DNA from 3 places in the Anaerobacillus sp. QJM3NY_32 genome. Region 1 is predicted to be linked to each of the others. Evidence: riboswitches for the same ligand, from Rfam matches in the RefSeq annotation. Region 1 holds a riboswitch; each other region holds the start of a gene.

Region 1 (5,725 bases):
GCTTGATGGGTTACCAGAAGGAAATGTATCAAGAGAAGACCTTCATCGCATTTGCCCTCATCCTGTTAATCCTTGCAAAGTGGTGCTAAAAGGAAGCGAGTTACGAGAAATCATTTCTTATTCTATGTCAGATGAAATAGTGAATTTAAGTTTTAAAGGTCTCGGTTTCCGAGGAGAGGTAATGGGGATCATGGCATTCGATGGGCTTGAGGTTACCTCTGTCAAAATGGACGACGGCCTCTATCATGTAACAGATGTTTTTCACAACGGAAATAAGCTTGTTTCTGATGAAGAATATGCCGTTGCCACGGCTGATATGTTCACATTTGGGAAATTCTATCCTCAAATGAAGCATGCTAAAAAGAAATACTTTTTACCTGAAATGCTTCGAGATCTCCTTGCATGGCGTTTAGAAAATAGACATTAAAACTTTCAGTGTTTGATTGTCAAACATGCTCTTTGTCTCATATAGATATAGTGATATTCATTCAGGTCAGGAGGCGGGAATGACGTGATCACTATGTCACCAATCATGATTGACGGTCATCCTTTTACAGCGGTCAGTATGCAGCTTCCGAAAACGAATTTTCTAGCGGTCATGAATGACAATGGGTATATCATGTGCGGCGCACTCGATGTAGCCTTACTTAATGAAAAGTTAAGTGACCGAAAGATTATCGCAGGAAGAGCTGTTGGTGTACGGTCTATTGAACAACTGCTTGATGCACCGCTCGAATCTGTTACGCTTGAAGCAGAAGCGCGAGGCATTACGATTGGAACTAAGGGTAGAGACGCGATGCTTAAGATGATGTGAAGAAAGCCGTAGCAGTTGCTACGGCTTTCTTTTCGATTATGAAACATTTAATAGCTTGAATTTGGCTCTTTCTAGGAAATTGTCCATACTTCTCTTCTCCATGGCATATACATGAAGAAGAGAAGGGAGGGTTCATGTTGTTTCGAACTCGTAGAAAATTCTTTAGAAAGGGGCCGCTTCCCTTTCGATATGTTTTTGTCATCTCCTTTATTATTTTTATCTTTACTACTGTTCAAGGATTATGGATTGTTAATAAAGGAATTGAACCAAGCTTAATCAGTATTGCTGAAACAAAAACACGTCAAGTTGCTGCGCAAGCAATAAATGATGCCATTTCAAAGAAGATCGCAGACGGTATTGACGTTGAGAATTTAATTATCGTTCATGGTAATGATTCCGAAAGAGTACCAAGTTATAGCTTTAACTCGCAAGTTTATAATCGATTGATCTCAGAGGCCACAGAACGAGTTCAAACTTACTTAGATTATGTTGAAGCTGGTGATTTAGATAAGCTGGAAACCTTTAAGAATGATGTAGATATCGATTACGAAGGTACCGAAAATCAACAAGGAATCGTATACTCCATACCTTTAGGGATGGCTACAAATAATGTTCTTCTTTCAAATTTTGGGCCGAGGATTCCAGTACGGTTTGAAATGATTGGAGATGTGGTCTCTAATATTGATACAAAGGTGAAAGAAACGGGAATTAACAACACGTATCTTGAAGTGTATATCAATATTAAAGTTGAGATGAACGTAATTATTCCTTTCTCTACAAAGAATACTGAAGTTTCGAACTCTGTAAAAATTGGAGATTTATTTATTCAGGGAGACGTTCCTTATTATTATAATGGTGATAATGGAAATGGTGGAAATCCATCGATCGTTTTGCCGAAGCCAGATTAAGAAAAGGAGGCCATTAACCAGCTTCAATGTTCAATGTCGATAGCTAAAAAAATGGTTCCCTTCTAATAGAAATATCTCTGGAATAATCTACAATTGCACAAACAACGAAAGTAAGGTATACTTTAAAACTGAACTTAATATTGTTCCTTATCTTATACGATGAGGTAGAGGAGCAGATCCTCATGAGTACGTGTTGGGAGAATGACACCAATGATCAGCATCGAAAGGGAGATCTGCCGAAGCATAAATAACGGTCACATTATTTGTGTTGGGGCGACATTGAAGAAGTGTCGAACTGTCATTATGAGTCTAACTTGTAATGGAGAACTACTGATCGGGGTGGACACTTAACATTGACTCGGTGAAGCGAGCAATGATAGGACCAATCCTATCATTGCTCGCTTTTTTGCGTTCAAACACGACGAGAAGGCTGAGGGATAGGCGTCCATTCCGGTTATGATGACCAATCATTTATTAGGAGGATATTCATGGAGAATTCAGTTCTATCCATTATTCCACCACTCGTAGCTTTGCTAATGGTAGTGGTGACTAGAAAAGTGCTTCCTTCTTTAGGAGTAGGCATTATTCTTGGTGCGCTAATGATCAACAATTGGAGTGTACCAAATTCATTAGAAGAAATTTATACAATCGTAAAAGGGATCTTCATTGATTCCGAGAGCGGTGGTTTAAATACTTGGAACATGTACATTATTTTCTTCCTGCTTTTATTAGGGATGATGACGGCCTTTATTTCGATATCAGGTGGAAGTCGCGCATTTGGCGAGTGGGCCATGAAACGCGTGAAAACAAGAGTAGGCGCACAGATTGTCACAGCGGTATTTGGTATTATTATTTTTATTGATGATTACTTTAATTCGCTCGCAGTTGGGAACGTAAGTAGACCGATTACGGACAGGCACAATGTTTCAAGGGCAAAGCTTGCCTATATCATTGATTCAACTGCAGCACCAATGTGTATTATTTCACCTATTTCAAGCTGGGGCGCTTATATCATCGCGTTAATTGGTGGTGTATTAGCAACGCATAGCATTACAGGTGTTGGCGCGTTAGAAGCTTTTATAAGAATGATTCCAATGAATTTGTATGCTCTCTTTGCACTTGCGATGGTGTTCTTTGTTAGTTATTTTGACATTAATCTTAAGGCAATGAGAGTACATGAAGACCGTGCACAGAAAACAGGAGAAGTGCTTGATCCGAATCAAGGTGCCGTACCTGGTCAAACATCAGGACTACCTGAAAGTGAGAAGGGGAAAGTAGCTGATCTTGCATGGCCTATTATTATGCTAATTGCTGGTACTGTGACGTTTATGGTCATCACAGGAATTCAGGCTGTTAGCGGAACGGATACAGCCGTGACAGCTTTGTCTGTCTTTGAAAATACAGACGTTGCTGCTTCTCTCCTTTATGGTGGAATCATTGGACTTATAACTTCTCTCCTCTTCTTCTTTCCAAAACGAATGGGTGGAGCGGTTCTTGGAAAAGGAATTTGGGAAGGCATTAAATCAATGCTTCCAGCCGTATACATTCTTTTCTTTGCATGGACATTGATTGAAATTATCGGCTCACTAGGGACTGGTAAGTATCTTGCAGGACTTGTTAATGACCACATTGTGATTGGCTTCTTACCAGCTATTTTGTTCCTACTTGCAGGTGTTATGGCGTTTGCAACGGGAACTTCGTGGGGAACATTTGGCATTATGCTTCCGATCGCAGGAGAGATTGCTGCTGCTACGGATCCTACCTACATGCTTCCTGTACTTGCCGCTGTTCTTGCAGGAGCTGTATTTGGAGATCACTGCTCACCAATTTCGGATACAACAATTCTTTCTTCAACAGGCGCGGGTAGTCACCATATCGATCATGTGATGACACAGTTGCCTTATGCATTGCTCGTTGCAGGTATTTCGTTACTAGGATATCTGGTTCTTGGCTTTACTGGTAGTTCCATTCTTGGTCTTGTGGCAACAGCGATTCTATTCGGATTATTAATTTTCATGCTAAAAGGAAAATATGCCAACAGACCAGTTGAAATGGCAAATCATTAATCAAACAGGAGGATATTCCTCCTGTTTTTTTATGTATTTTCACAAAAATAGAGAGATTTATATAGAAAATTGAACGATTCATACGAAAAATGTAAAAAGATTGTTTTGACAAGGACATACGTACTAGATATACTATAAACAAAATAATCTGAATTTACTTAAAAGTCTTAACCTTTTTCTGGAAGGGGGCTTATGGTGAAAAAGGTTAACATTTGTCTAAGGGGGTAATTTATTTGGAAAATCGTGCGCAATGGGGGACAAGGGCTGGTTTTATATTAGCCGCAGTTGGTTCAGCAATAGGTCTAGGGAACATTTGGAGATTTCCGGCCGTAGCCTATGACAACGGTGGTGGAGCATTTTTTATTCCTTATTTATTTGCATTATTAACAGCCGGAATCCCAATTCTTATTCTTGAATTTACATTGGGTCATAAATTCCGTGGATCCGCACCACTTTCGTTCTTTCGAATGAATAAGAAGATGGAATGGCTTGGGTGGTGGGGCGTTATCGTTGCATTCGTCATCTCCACATACTACGCGGTAATTATTGCGTGGGCCATCTCTTATAGCTATTTTGCATTTAATCAAAGTTGGGGTTCTGATACAGAAGCATTCCTCTTCAATGATTATCTGAAATTAACGGTTGATCCTGGACAAACAGGTAGTATCGTACCAGGCGTATTTCTCCCATTAATTGCAGTATGGATCATTACACTTGGCGTACTTCTTGCAGGTGTTAAAAAGGGAATTGAGCGTGCTAATAAAATTTTCATTCCTACATTAATTATTCTTTTCTTAATCATTGTGATTCGAGCAGTGACACTGCCTGGTGCTGCTGAAGGTCTAAATGCATTCTTTACACCGAATTTTGACAGCATTACTTCAGGAAGTGTTTGGGTTGCTGCATACGGACAAATTTTCTTCAGTTTATCCATTGCTTTTGCTATTATGATTACTTATTCTAGTTACTTACCTAAGAAATCAGATATTACGAATAACGCGTTTATTACTGGTTTTGGTAACTCGGCGTTTGAACTTCTAGCAGGTATTGGGGTATTCTCAGCGCTTGGATTTATGGCTCAGCAGCAGGGGCTTAGCGTTGGCGAAGTAGTGAGCGGTGGCGTAGGACTAGCCTTCGTTGTCTTCCCTCAAATTATCAATGAGTTCCCAGCTTTGAACGGGTTGTTCGGATTCTTATTCTTTGCTTCACTTGTACTTGCAGGTTTGTCTTCGCTCATTTCCATTTCAGAAACATATGTTGCAGGTGTTTCTGAGAAGTTCGGAATTTCTCGTACGAAAGCTGTTCTAATTGGTGGAGGGATTTCCTCTATTATCTCGATTCTGTTTGCAACGCAGGGCGGATTGTTCTTCCTTGACGCAGCTGACTACTTTATTAACCAGTTCGGAATTGCCTTTGTAGGACTAGTGGAAGTCGTTGTTGTAGCATGGGTACTTCGTGAGCTTAATACGCTTGAGTCACATGCAAACGGCATTTCAGACATTTCACTGAAGTACTGGTGGAAAGCTTGTCTTGGAGTCATTACTCCTCTCGTACTTGGTTATATGATGTTCGATCTCTTTAAGACAAATCTTCTTCGTCAGTTTGATACACCGACTGGGAACTATGAAGGCTACTCAAACGGCTTTATTCTTTATAGTGGCTGGGCTGTCGCAGGATTCGCCCTTCTGGTTGGAATTCTATTCAGCCTAAAGAAATGGGACGCTAAAGCTGAACAGCAAAAGTATAAGGAGGTAAGCTAATATGGGTGGTAGCGCGATTTTCATGATGGTAGTTGGAATGGTTATTATATGGGGTGGTCTTGCGGCTAGCATTTTGAATGCTGTAAGAGTATCAAAAAAACAATAGAACATAAAAAGAAGAACTAGCGAGCTAGTTCTTCTTTTTTGCTTACTTTTTGTTGCGTATTCGTTCCTGTC
Region 2 (5,725 bases), 410 kb from region 1:
TTCCAAGGGGTGAAAAATAGTGGGAGAACATTGCGAGAAATTTCATGGTTTGGATGGGCATTTGTCGCTATGGCATTTAGCTATTTTCTATGGGCCCTTTTGGCACAAAACATTGATAAGCCAAGACATATCCTGCCTCTACCTGGGATAATAATGCTAGGATTTCTCTGGATAGGGTTAGGAAGACAGGGTAATAACTCAACGAAAATAATGCTTGGTTTAGCCGTAATGATTAGCATACAATCACTTTTTTCCTATTCAACAATGAAAGAAGCAAACGATCCAGCAGCTGTTTATCAATTGATGGATTATGTAGAGCAAATTAACGAGCCGGTCATTGTGTATACTTGGGAAGAAACTAGGGTAATGTCCTATAACAAGGTGTCATTTGAACACGAACAAATTTATACGTATTCAACCTTTCTATCTGATCTTCAATATTATGATGAGCATCGCGTATTTTTAACAGGACAGGTTCTCGATGGATTTAAGAAACAGAATATATCGATGGATGGTCAGATCAAAAAGGTCAAAGAATTCCAATCCTCCACATTGTATGATCCTGTCTATCATGACATTGTTTTATATGAGTTCTTAAGATAATAGAAAATTGAGGTAATGTGTTACAATGAGAGGGGAACATAGATACGCCTTGAAAAGGAGTAGTGAGGTGAGGCAGCATGGAACAACATCTTAAAAATAAGCTAGCAATCCTTCCTGACCAGCCCGGGTGTTATTTAATGAAAGATCGCCAGGGAACGATTATTTATGTTGGGAAGGCAAAGGTGCTAAAAAATAGAGTCAGATCTTATTTTAGTGGATCACACGATGGAAAAACGCAGCGGCTTGTAAGTGAAATACGTGATTTTGAGTATATCGTAACCTCCACAAATCTTGAAGCTCTTATTCTTGAACTTAATTTAATCAAAAAACATGATCCGAAATATAATGTGATGCTTAAAGATGATAAAAGCTATCCTTATATAAAAATAACGGCAGAAGAACAGCCCCGCTTAATTACGACACGTAAAATAAAAAAAGATAAAGGTAAGTATTTTGGTCCATATCCGAATGCTTATGCAGCTAGTGCAACAAAGAAGCTTTTGGACCGACTATATCCTTTACGTAAATGTCGTAAAATGCCTGATCGCGTCTGTCTTTATTATCATATAGGCCAGTGTTTGGCTCCATGTGTCAACGACGTCTCTAAAGAGCAAAATAAAGAGATGATTGACGGGATTACGCGTTTTCTAAACGGAGGTCACCAGGAAGTTAAAGAAGACATAGAAAGAAAGATGACCACAGCATCTGAGAATATGGATTTCGAGCGAGCAAAAGAGTTTCGTGATTTAATGTTTCATATTGATAAAGTTATGGAAGTGCAAAAGATCCAATCTAACGATGGTATTGATCGGGATATTTTTGGATATAGTTTCGACAAAGGATGGATGTGTGTTCAAGTTTTCTTTGTACGACAAGGGAAGTTAATTGAGAGAGATGTTTCACTTTTCCCTTTCTATAATGATGCTGAAGAAGATTTCTTAACTTATATCGGTCAGTTCTATCTTCAACAAAATCATCCTAAGCCAAAAGAAGTATTGCTTCCTCAGCAGGTTAATGCTCAAATGGTAGAAGAACTGCTACAAATTCCAGTTCACCAGCCAAAAAGAGGCAAGAAAAAAGAGCTTGTCGAGCTTACAATGAAGAATGCGACCATTGCCATTAATGAGAAATTTTCATTAATTGAACGCGACGAGAAAAGAACGATTGATGCTGTTGAAAACTTGGGAGAAAAGCTTAATATAGAAGCTCCGCTCAGAATTGAAGCTTTTGATAACTCGAACATTCAGGGCACGAACCCTGTATCCGCTATGGTTGTTTTTCTTGATGGAAAGCCAAAGAAAAATGAGTATCGCAAGTACAAAATCAAAACAGTGGAAGGACCAAACGATGTAGGTTCTATGAAAGAGGTTGTGAGAAGAAGATATTCAAGAATGCTTAAGGAAAATGGTCCGCTTCCTGACTTAATTATTATTGACGGCGGAATAGCTCAAATACAGGCGTCACAGGATGTGCTCGAGAATGAGCTTGGTCTGGACATACCGGTTTGCTCGCTGACGAAAGATGAGAAACATAAAACGTCTCATCTTCTTATTGGTGATCCTCCTGAAGCTGTTTATCTACCAAGAAATAGTCAGGAATTCTACCTGTTGCAAAGGATTCAAGATGAAGTACACCGATTTGCGATTACGTTTCATCGACAGCTTCGAGGAAAATCGATGCTTAAGTCAAGTCTTGATGATATTCCCGGTATCGGAGAGAAGAGAAAAAAGAAGCTGCTAAATCATTTTGGATCGATCAAAAAGATGAAAGAAGCAAGCGTTGAAGACTTACACAACGCAGGACTACCAATGAATGTTGCAGAGGAAGTAGTCGCTCGATTTGAAAGTCAATCAAATTAATTTGTAAGAACATGTTGCGGCATTCACGTAAGTTCGTTATAATGAGTGAAATTTAATAGTTCCACACTTCGAAAGTTGAAGTGATGGTAGAGGCGCAAAAACCAATAGTAAGCTTACTGAAGAGTGTTAAGACTCAGTGATAGGAGCTGAAAGGGGGATTTGCCGAAGTGGAAAGACGCTTATCCGTCTGAAGCTGGATCTGTATTGAATAAGTGCAGAGCTGTCATCCAATACCTACCCGGGAATTGGATGGAGAACTATCTCACAAAGGGACGTTTTCTTGGATTTGTTATGAAAACAACAGTGAGGTTTTTCTCATTGTTGTTTTTTTATACTTTAATAAACACTTTACAAGTTTAAAGTATAAAAAATGAAGGCTATCGCTATTTCAATCTGGTGAGTGGCCGAGTTTTTTAATATCCATTTCGACTCTTAGTTAGTGAGTGTTTGTAACGTGCGATGATTACGCACTATGAGGGATAACGAGCTGCATGAAAGAAAGGATGGAGAGAGTGGGACTACGCGTATTGAAATTCGGAGGTACGTCTGTTGGAGATGTAGAGAAAATCAAAAATGTTTCCAAAAGGCTTATGGAAGCTGTAAATAATGGAGATGAGGTTGTTGCGGTTGTTTCAGCGATGGGCAAAACAACGGATGAGCTTTTAGGATTATCAAAAGGGATAACAGCTACACCGTCTGCAAGAGAGCTTGATATGCTTCTAACGACTGGAGAACAAGTAACAACAGCGCTTCTTTCGATGGCATTAAATGAAGAAGGGTACGATGCTATTTCATTAACTGGCTGGCAAGCAGGAATTAAAACAGAGTCGCTTCACGGCAATGCCAGAATCCTCGATATTGATGCATCACGTATGAATCAACACCTTGCTGAAGGGAAAATTGTGATAGTAGCAGGATTCCAGGGGCTAACTGATACGTCTGACATCGCGACGCTAGGGCGTGGTGGTTCCGATACAACAGCTGTGGCGATTGCAGCAGCTCTTAAAGCGGATCGTTGTGAGATATATACAGATGTGGATGGCGTGTATACGACAGATCCTCGATATGTGAAAGGTGCAAGAAAGCTTTCTACGATTTCTTATGATGAAATGCTTGAACTTGCTAACCTTGGGGCTGGTGTCTTACATCCTAGAGCGGTTGAGTTTGCAAAAAACTATAACATCTTGCTTGAGGTCCGCTCGAGCTTTACGAATGAACCTGGAACGCTAATTGAGGAGGTCGTATCAATGGAACAAAATTTGGTGGTTAGAGGTCTGGCTTTTGAAAGTAATGTAACAAAAATAACAATTTCAGGTTTGCCGAATGAGATTACAACACTTCCTTCCTTGTTCTCATCTCTTGCGGCAAATGGTATTAATGTAGATGTGATCATTCAAAGTACAGGAGAGAAAAATACAACGAGTATCTCATTCTCAATTGAAACAGCCTCTCTTGAATTAACTCTTGATGTGCTCCGTCGCATTAAAGTGAAACTTCCCTACGAACATATTTATCACGAATCAGAACTTGCTAAGGTATCCATAGTAGGATCAGGTATGATTTCTAACCCTGGTGTTGCGGCACAAATGTTTGAAGTACTTGCTGAACACGGGGTAGAAATGAAGATGGTGAGTACATCAGAAATCAAAGTGTCAACGATCGTTCCAGAAGATAAAATGATTTATGCTATTGAGTCGCTACACGATAAATTTCAACTAGATGAAAGAACCCCTGTTAAACAAATGTAATCAAAAAGGAGACCACATGTGGTCTCCTTTCTATTCAATCTGATCTTTTGGGTCCCATTTTACTGTGAATTGAATTTCATTCTTTTTATCAGTTTCATAGGATTCAGCGATGCAACGAAGCATATTTTGATATTGTTCAGCAAGAAAACCTGCTTCTAGTTGATAACAAGCATTTCGACTAGTATTTCTTCGCTCAGTGATAAGAGCTGACTGAAGATCAAACGTTACTTCATTCTTTTTTTCTTGTGCAATTGATAATTTACCCCATCCAGCACGCTGAAAAAAATCCTCGATCTCTTCTCGAGTGGAGAGCGGGAATTGCCTAGCCATTTCTTTTCCAGTCCAATATAAAACAGCCGGCTGTTCACTACCAAGAAGTTCAGGAATAAGAACTTCTCTATAAAATTCATATCCAAAAGCAGTTGTTTCTATTTCATGACTATAATCAATCGAGTTTGTGCGCTTCTTAAACATAAATTCCTCCCAGCTTTTCTACAAAATAATTATAACGTTTTATCGACAAATCCTCCATAGCACCATAGATAGAATTTATATATATAGAAAGCGTATTCAATTGAGATATACGCAGGTGTTGCAAGGGAATTTTGAAAAATCTAAATGTACACGTTTTCTTGACGGTCCTAAATGATGGGAGTACAATGGGTATGTCACAATATAATCGACAGAAAGCGATGATTTCTGTGCATGCAAAGACTTCTTTATTAGAAAAAAATGCACTGGCAGATGGTAGCTTAACAACTTAAAAGGGGGACACACAAAACATGGCCGCAAGTCGAGACTTTGTAAGCCGAAAATTGCATTCGCTTCTAGGAGTAATTCCGCTCGGACTTTATGTTACTCAGCATCTCACTGTTAACTATTTTGCAACAAGAGGGCCCGAGGCGTTTAATGACGCAGCTCATTTTATGGAGAGCCTTCCTTACAGGTATTTGCTTGAAATTTTCGTCATTTTCTTACCGCTCTTATTCCATGCGATTTACGGTGTTTATATCGCATTTCAATCCAAAAACAACGTAAGTCGATATGGCTATTTACGTAACTGGATGTTTTATTTGCAGCGGATTTCTGGCGTTATCGTATTAATATTTGTAACTTGGCACGTCTGGCAAACGAGAATACAAGCTGCGATGGGAGCAGAAGTAAACTTCCAAATGATGGCTGATATCTTGTCTAATCCAGGAATGATGATCTTTTACATCGTTGGTGTACTTGGTACTGTCTTCCACTTCGCAAATGGCTTATGGTCTTTCTTTGTAAGCTGGGGCTTCACAGTAACACCAAAATCACAGCGTACGATGACATACGTAACAATGGTCATTTTCGTTGCACTTTCAGTTGTTGGCATGCGCGCATTATTTGCATTCGTTTAAGAAAGTGAACTGTCTTCACCACGTCTGATACATAACTTTCAGACAGAGCCAGCATTTAAGGGGGAACTGTTCTTATGAGTAAAGGTAAATTAGTGATAGTTGGAGGCGGCCTTGCAGGTTTGAT
Region 3 (5,725 bases), 870 kb from region 1:
GTACCAGTTACAGGCTTCGCTAATTCGATTACTAGTGCTGCTCTCGAGCATAAAAGCGAAGGGATTGTACTTGGTATAGCAACCAATATGTTTAAACTTGCTGGCTCAGTCATCGTGTTTGGCGTCGTTGCGGCTTACATTGTAGGGATGGTCAGAATGGTTTTTAAAGCCCTGATATAAGGAGAGAACCTGTATGAAATCAGGAAAGCAAACATGGAGTTTTTCAAATGTTTATTTACAATCAGTAGGTACAGCAACAGGCCCAAAGGAAGCAGAAGGTCCATTTGGAAATTCGTTTGATGTGACCTATGCTAACCTTCATTGTAATCAGGCAAATTGGGAGCTTGCTGAAAGAAAATTGTTAGAAGATGCAGTAATGAGTTGTTTGAAGAAAAAAGAATTAGCTCCTGATCAAGTTGATGTTTTTGTAGCGGGTGATCTATTAAATCAAATCGTAAGCGCAACTTATACAGCAAGGTCTAATCATATTCCTTTTCTAGGTGTTTTTGGAGCATGCTCGACATCCATGGAATCCCTAGCGATTGCATCTTCTCTAGTTGATGGTGGTTTTGCTGAGAGGGCTATTGCTGGAGTGAGTAGCCATAATGCAACTGCTGAAAGACAGTTCCGTTATCCAACAGAATATGGAGGTCAGAAACCTGGTACTGCGACATCAACTGTAACTGGTGCTGGAGCTGCGTTAGTTAGTCAGGAGTTATCGGACATTCAAATCTCTGCGGCAACGATTGGAAGAGTAGTTGACTGGGGAATCAAGGATCCGTTTGATATGGGGAGTGCGATGGCGCCAGCGGCAGCAGATACATTGGCCACACATTTTGAGGACCTAAATGTAAAACCTTCAGATTATGACTTAATTGTTACTGGAGATCTATCTGCAGTTGGTTCTCCGATTGTTCGTGATTTATTGCTTGAGAAAGGGTTTGACATTACTAATAATCATAATGACTGTGGGTTAATGATCTATCGACCTGATCAGAAGGAAGTATTCGCAGGTGGAAGCGGGTGTGCCTGTTCGGCGGTTGTTACGTATGGTCATCTCATTGAGCTTCTAAAACAAGGGAAGTATTCAAAAATTCTAGTTACTGCTACAGGATGCTTGCATAGCCCCGTTATGGTGCAACAGAAAGAAAGTATGCCTGCTATCGCTCATGCAGTGGTTTTTGAGCGAGTTGGAGGTGAGGAATAGTGGAATACTTCATTGCTTTTGCAGTAGGAGGAGCCATTTGTGTTGTTGGTCAGTTATTGCTCGATATTTTTAGATTAACGCCTGCTCATGTAATGTCATCTTTTGTGGTGACTGGAGCGATTCTTGACGGTTTTGGTATATACGATCGACTGATTGAATTCGCAGGAGCAGGTGCGACAGTCCCAATTACGAGCTTTGGGCATTCCTTGCTACATGGGGCGATGCAGCAAGGAGAGGAACATGGATTTATAGGCATTGCAATGGGGATATTTCAGTTAACTTCAGCTGGAATTTCATCAGCTATTGTTTTCGGATTTATCATAGCCATTATATTCAAGCCAAAGGGGTGAATGAATTGAACAAGCGGCGGGTTATTTTCGTTACTGATGGAGATCTTTACGCGCAAAAAGCAATTGAAAAAGTGGCTTCGGATATTGGCGGGAGATGCATTAGCCAATCAGCAGGAAATCCAACCCCGCTTGCTGGTTATGAAATTGTTTCCCTAATTAAAGAAGCTCCACATGATCCAATCTTTGTAATGTTTGATGACAGTGGTTTTCCGGGTGAAGGTTATGGAGAACTAGCGATGCAGGCTGTGGCTGAGGATGAAGATGTTGAACTACTTGGTGCGATTGCAGTTGCCTCGAGAACACACTTCTCTGAATGGACGAGAGTAGATGTTTCCATCGACAGGGATGGTGAATTAACGCATTTCGGTGTTGATAAGAATGGATTTGCTGATATGGAAGCTGGGAGAATAGATGGGGATACTGTATCTATTTTAGATAAACTGAATGTCCCAATTATTATAGGTGTCGGTGATATAGGTAAAATGTCTGGGCTTGATGATCCGGAGGTTGGGTCGCCTATAACATTGAAAGCCGTTCAAATTCTGCTTGAAAGGAGCGGTTTCTATGACAACAAAAATGAATAACAAACAAAAAATATTTAAAAAATTAAAAGAAAATGAAGACTTCTTGAAAAAATCAATTGGCATTGGGGAAAGTTTTGACGTAGGTGTACGTAAACTCAAGATTTTGAATAAAGAAATACAATTCTATTATTGTACTGGTTTATGTGATACATCAATCATTGTTGAAATCATGCGTGAATTGATGGAATTAGATGATCATCATCGCTTGACCGTTAAATTCGAGCAAGTTATCCATAATCATTTACCCCATCAGCAAGTAACAAAAGTAGAGACGTTCGATGAGGTCGTCGATCAAGTTCTTTCTGGACTGATCGCTGTATTTATGGAAGGCGAAGAGATTGCTTACATTATTGATGTTCGAAAGTATCCAGGTAGAACGCCTCAAGAGCCAGACACTGAGAAAGTGATCAGAGGTTCTAGAGACGGTTTCACAGAAAATATTATTGAGAATACTGCACTTACTAGAAGGCGTATTAGAGATGGTCGTTTGCGTAATGAAATATTTCAAGTCGGAGAGCGTTCCAAAACGGATGTGTGTATCACTTATATTCAGGATGTAGCTAACCCAAACTTAGTTGAAATCATTAAGAAAAAACTAAAAGAAATTAATATTGATGGTATTCCTATGGCTGATAAAACTGTTGAAGAGTTTTTAGTGCATCAGGCGGGAAATCCTTTTCCACTTGTACGATATACGGAAAGGCCAGATGTAGCCGCATCCCATTTGTTAGAAGGGCATGTCTTGATTATCGTCGATACTTCTCCGAGTGTTATTATTACGCCAACAACCTTTTTCCACCATGTTCAACATGCAGAAGAATACAGGGAAGCTCCATTACCAGGTGCATTCTTGAGATGGGTCCGCTTTGGAGGAATGCTAGCAGCGCTATTGTTACTTCCCCTGTGGTTATTGGCGGTATATGAACCTGGGTTGTTGCCTAAATCGATTGATTTTATTGGGCCAAATGATGAAACGAATGTGCCGATATTTATTCAAATCATTCTTGCAGAAATTGGGATCGAAACACTGAGAATGGCCGCCATTCATACGCCTACCCCGCTTTCTACAGCGATGGGTTTAATTGCGGCTGTATTAATTGGTCAAATTGCCATCGATGTAGGATTATTTGTTCCAGAAGTTATTCTGTATGTTTCTATTGCGGCTATAGGTTCTTACGCAACGCCAAGTTATGAGTTATCAATAGCGAACAAACTAGTTAGATTATTACTACTTTTCCTTGTCTTTTTCTTCAGAGTTCCAGGATATATAATAGGCGTGACAGCTATTATTCTCTTCCTAGTCGCCTTAAAGCCATTAAATACACCTTATTTATGGCCATTCATTCCTTTTAATGCAAAAGCGTTTATTCAAGTGCTAATTCGCGTTTCTGTTCCTTTGACAAAATTGCGTCCAAGTATTACAGAGCCCCAGAATGAAACGAAGCAGCCGGACAAACCACTTGCCGAATCTTAAAAAGTATGATAATTTATTTCTTAATTGAATAGACCTCATTGAACGTAATGGGGATAGAGGCGCAAAACGAATGAGTAAGATATCTGAGCATAGAATGGAATGCGAAGACGATATCAGAAAGGTCAATTTGCCGAAGTGAGAAAGGACCCATCCTTTTCTTGCTGGGCTGCTGCTGAATAAGTTGCAGACTGTCACTGGAGGATGAATTTCTTTCAGTGGTGAGCTAATCCAACTCGTGAGGATACGGAGAAAACAGCCTATCTATAAAGTTGGCTGTTTTTCTTATTGTGTGGAGGGAGCTCGCATTTATATAAGCGAGAGGGGAGAAATGATTGTGAATTTATACGGTACATCTGCAGTTTCAGAAGAGGGGCATTTAACAGTTGGAGGGATCGATACGGTCCAATTAGGAAAAAAATTTGGCACTGCGTTATATGTTTATGATGTGGCTATGATTCGAGACAAAGCAAGGGCGTTTCGAAGTGCCTTTGAACGTGAGAATGTAAACTATCAAGTAGCTTATGCTAGTAAGGCCTTTTCATGTATGGCAATGATCCAACTTGCAGAAGAAGAAGGATTAAGTTTGGATGTTGTATCCGGTGGAGAGCTTTATACTGCTTTGAAGGCAGGTTTCCCCGTGGAGCGTATTCATTTTCATGGAAATAACAAAAGTGAATCTGAAATTAGAATGGCGCTTGATGCAGAAATAGGTTGCTTCGTTGTTGATAATTTTTACGAATTATCTCTCCTTGAGCAAATTGCAGAAGAAAAAAATGTGAAAGCTAATGTGCTGTTGCGTATAACACCAGGTATTGAAGCACATACGCATGATTATATTTTAACAGGCCAAGAAGATTCTAAATTTGGTTTTGATTTACAGAGTGGTCAGGTAGAACGCGCGATATTGGATGTAACAAAAATGAGTGCTGTTCATCTTCTTGGACTTCATTGTCATATAGGCTCACAAATTTTTGAAACAAATGGTTTTGTAATGGCTATTGAAAAGATTTATAGCTATCTTACAACATGGTATGATGCCTATGGTTTTGAGCCTGAAGTCCTTAACCTTGGTGGAGGATTTGGAATCCGATATACGAGTGAAGATCACCCATTACCAGTAGGGAACTACATCGAAGCTATGATTGAAACAATCAGAAATCAGGTAACAGGGCAAATGAACATGCCTGAGATCTGGATTGAACCTGGTCGTTCACTAGTAGGAGAAGCTGGAATGACGTTATATACGGTTGGTTCACACAAAAATGTTCCAGAGTTGCGACGTTACCTCGCTGTAGATGGAGGGATGACGGATAATTTACGCCCTGCTCTCTATCAGGCAAAATATGAAGCCACAATAGCAAATCGAATGAATGAAGCAAAAGACCACCTATACTCTGTAGCAGGAAAGTGTTGTGAATCAGGTGATATGTTAATTTGGGATTGCCAGTTACAGCGAGCGATTGCTGGTGATACGATGGCTGTTTTTTCAACGGGGGCATATGGTTATTCCATGGCAAATAACTACAATAGATTACCAAGACCAGCTGTTGTCTTTGTTGAAAATGGTGAGGCCAACCTTGTTGTTGAGAGAGAGTCATACGAGGATTTAGTTCGACATGATTTGCCATTAAAACAAGCGATTATATCAAAATAATAGTTGAAAAGCATAAATGATATGGAACAGCTTCAGTCTGTGCTATAATGAAAGAGCTTTTAAGAAAATTGTTAGTGCAGGAGGATTTATTTATGAAAAAAGGAACAATTGCATTTGAAAATGGAGAAGTTATTGAAATTGAATTTTATCCAGAAGCAGCACCTAACACTGTTGCTAACTTTGAGAAGCTTGCAAATGAAGGTTTCTACAACGGTGTGAATTTTCACCGTGTAATCCCTGGTTTTGTTGCTCAAGGTGGAGATCCTACAGGTTCTGGAATGGGTGGACCAGGATATACAATTGACTGTGAAACAGAAGGTAACCCTCATAAGCACGTAGCAGGCTCATTGTCTATGGCACATGCTGGTAAAAACACGGGCGGCAGTCAGTTTTTCCTAGTTCATGAACCTCAGCCTCATCTAGACGGCGTTCATACCGTTTTTGGTCAAGTAACAG

What was found. A riboswitch is a leader RNA that binds a small molecule or an ion and turns the genes downstream of it on or off. The one in region 1 is predicted to bind lysine.
Region 2: another riboswitch for lysine. It lies ahead of AC0VYH_RS15780 (aspartate kinase); the one in region 1 lies ahead of AC0VYH_RS17735 (Na+/H+ antiporter NhaC family protein).
Region 3: another riboswitch for lysine. It lies ahead of lysA (diaminopimelate decarboxylase); the one in region 1 lies ahead of AC0VYH_RS17735 (Na+/H+ antiporter NhaC family protein).

What each region holds. Positions count from the first base shown of each region.
Region 1 is NZ_CM149684.1:3,411,042-3,416,766, reverse strand. It holds gene AC0VYH_RS17750 (bifunctional metallophosphatase/5'-nucleotidase) at 1-427, shown strand, start outside; gene AC0VYH_RS17745 (YunC family protein) at 521-814, shown strand; gene yunB (sporulation protein YunB) at 952-1,722, shown strand; lysine riboswitch at 1,880-2,060, shown strand; gene AC0VYH_RS17735 (Na+/H+ antiporter NhaC family protein) at 2,211-3,788, shown strand; gene AC0VYH_RS17730 (sodium-dependent transporter) at 4,022-5,548, shown strand; gene AC0VYH_RS17725 (methionine/alanine import family NSS transporter small subunit) at 5,550-5,654, shown strand; gene AC0VYH_RS17720 (M23 family metallopeptidase) at 5,697-5,725, opposite strand, start outside.
Region 2 is NZ_CM149684.1:3,000,711-3,006,435, reverse strand. It holds gene AC0VYH_RS15790 (hypothetical protein) at 1-603, shown strand, start outside; gene uvrC (excinuclease ABC subunit UvrC) at 681-2,462, shown strand; lysine riboswitch at 2,542-2,730, shown strand; gene AC0VYH_RS15780 (aspartate kinase) at 2,975-4,210, shown strand; gene AC0VYH_RS15775 (YslB family protein) at 4,241-4,684, opposite strand; gene AC0VYH_RS15770 (succinate dehydrogenase cytochrome b558 subunit) at 4,993-5,601, shown strand; gene sdhA (succinate dehydrogenase flavoprotein subunit) at 5,676-5,725, shown strand, end outside.
Region 3 is NZ_CM149684.1:2,541,479-2,547,203, reverse strand. It holds gene spoVAC (stage V sporulation protein AC) at 1-180, shown strand, start outside; gene spoVAD (stage V sporulation protein AD) at 194-1,207, shown strand; gene spoVAE (stage V sporulation protein AE) at 1,207-1,557, shown strand; gene spoVAEA (stage V sporulation protein SpoVABEA) at 1,563-2,141, shown strand; gene AC0VYH_RS13380 (spore germination protein) at 2,122-3,615, shown strand; lysine riboswitch at 3,662-3,849, shown strand; gene lysA (diaminopimelate decarboxylase) at 3,944-5,269, shown strand; gene AC0VYH_RS13370 (peptidylprolyl isomerase) at 5,362-5,725, shown strand, end outside.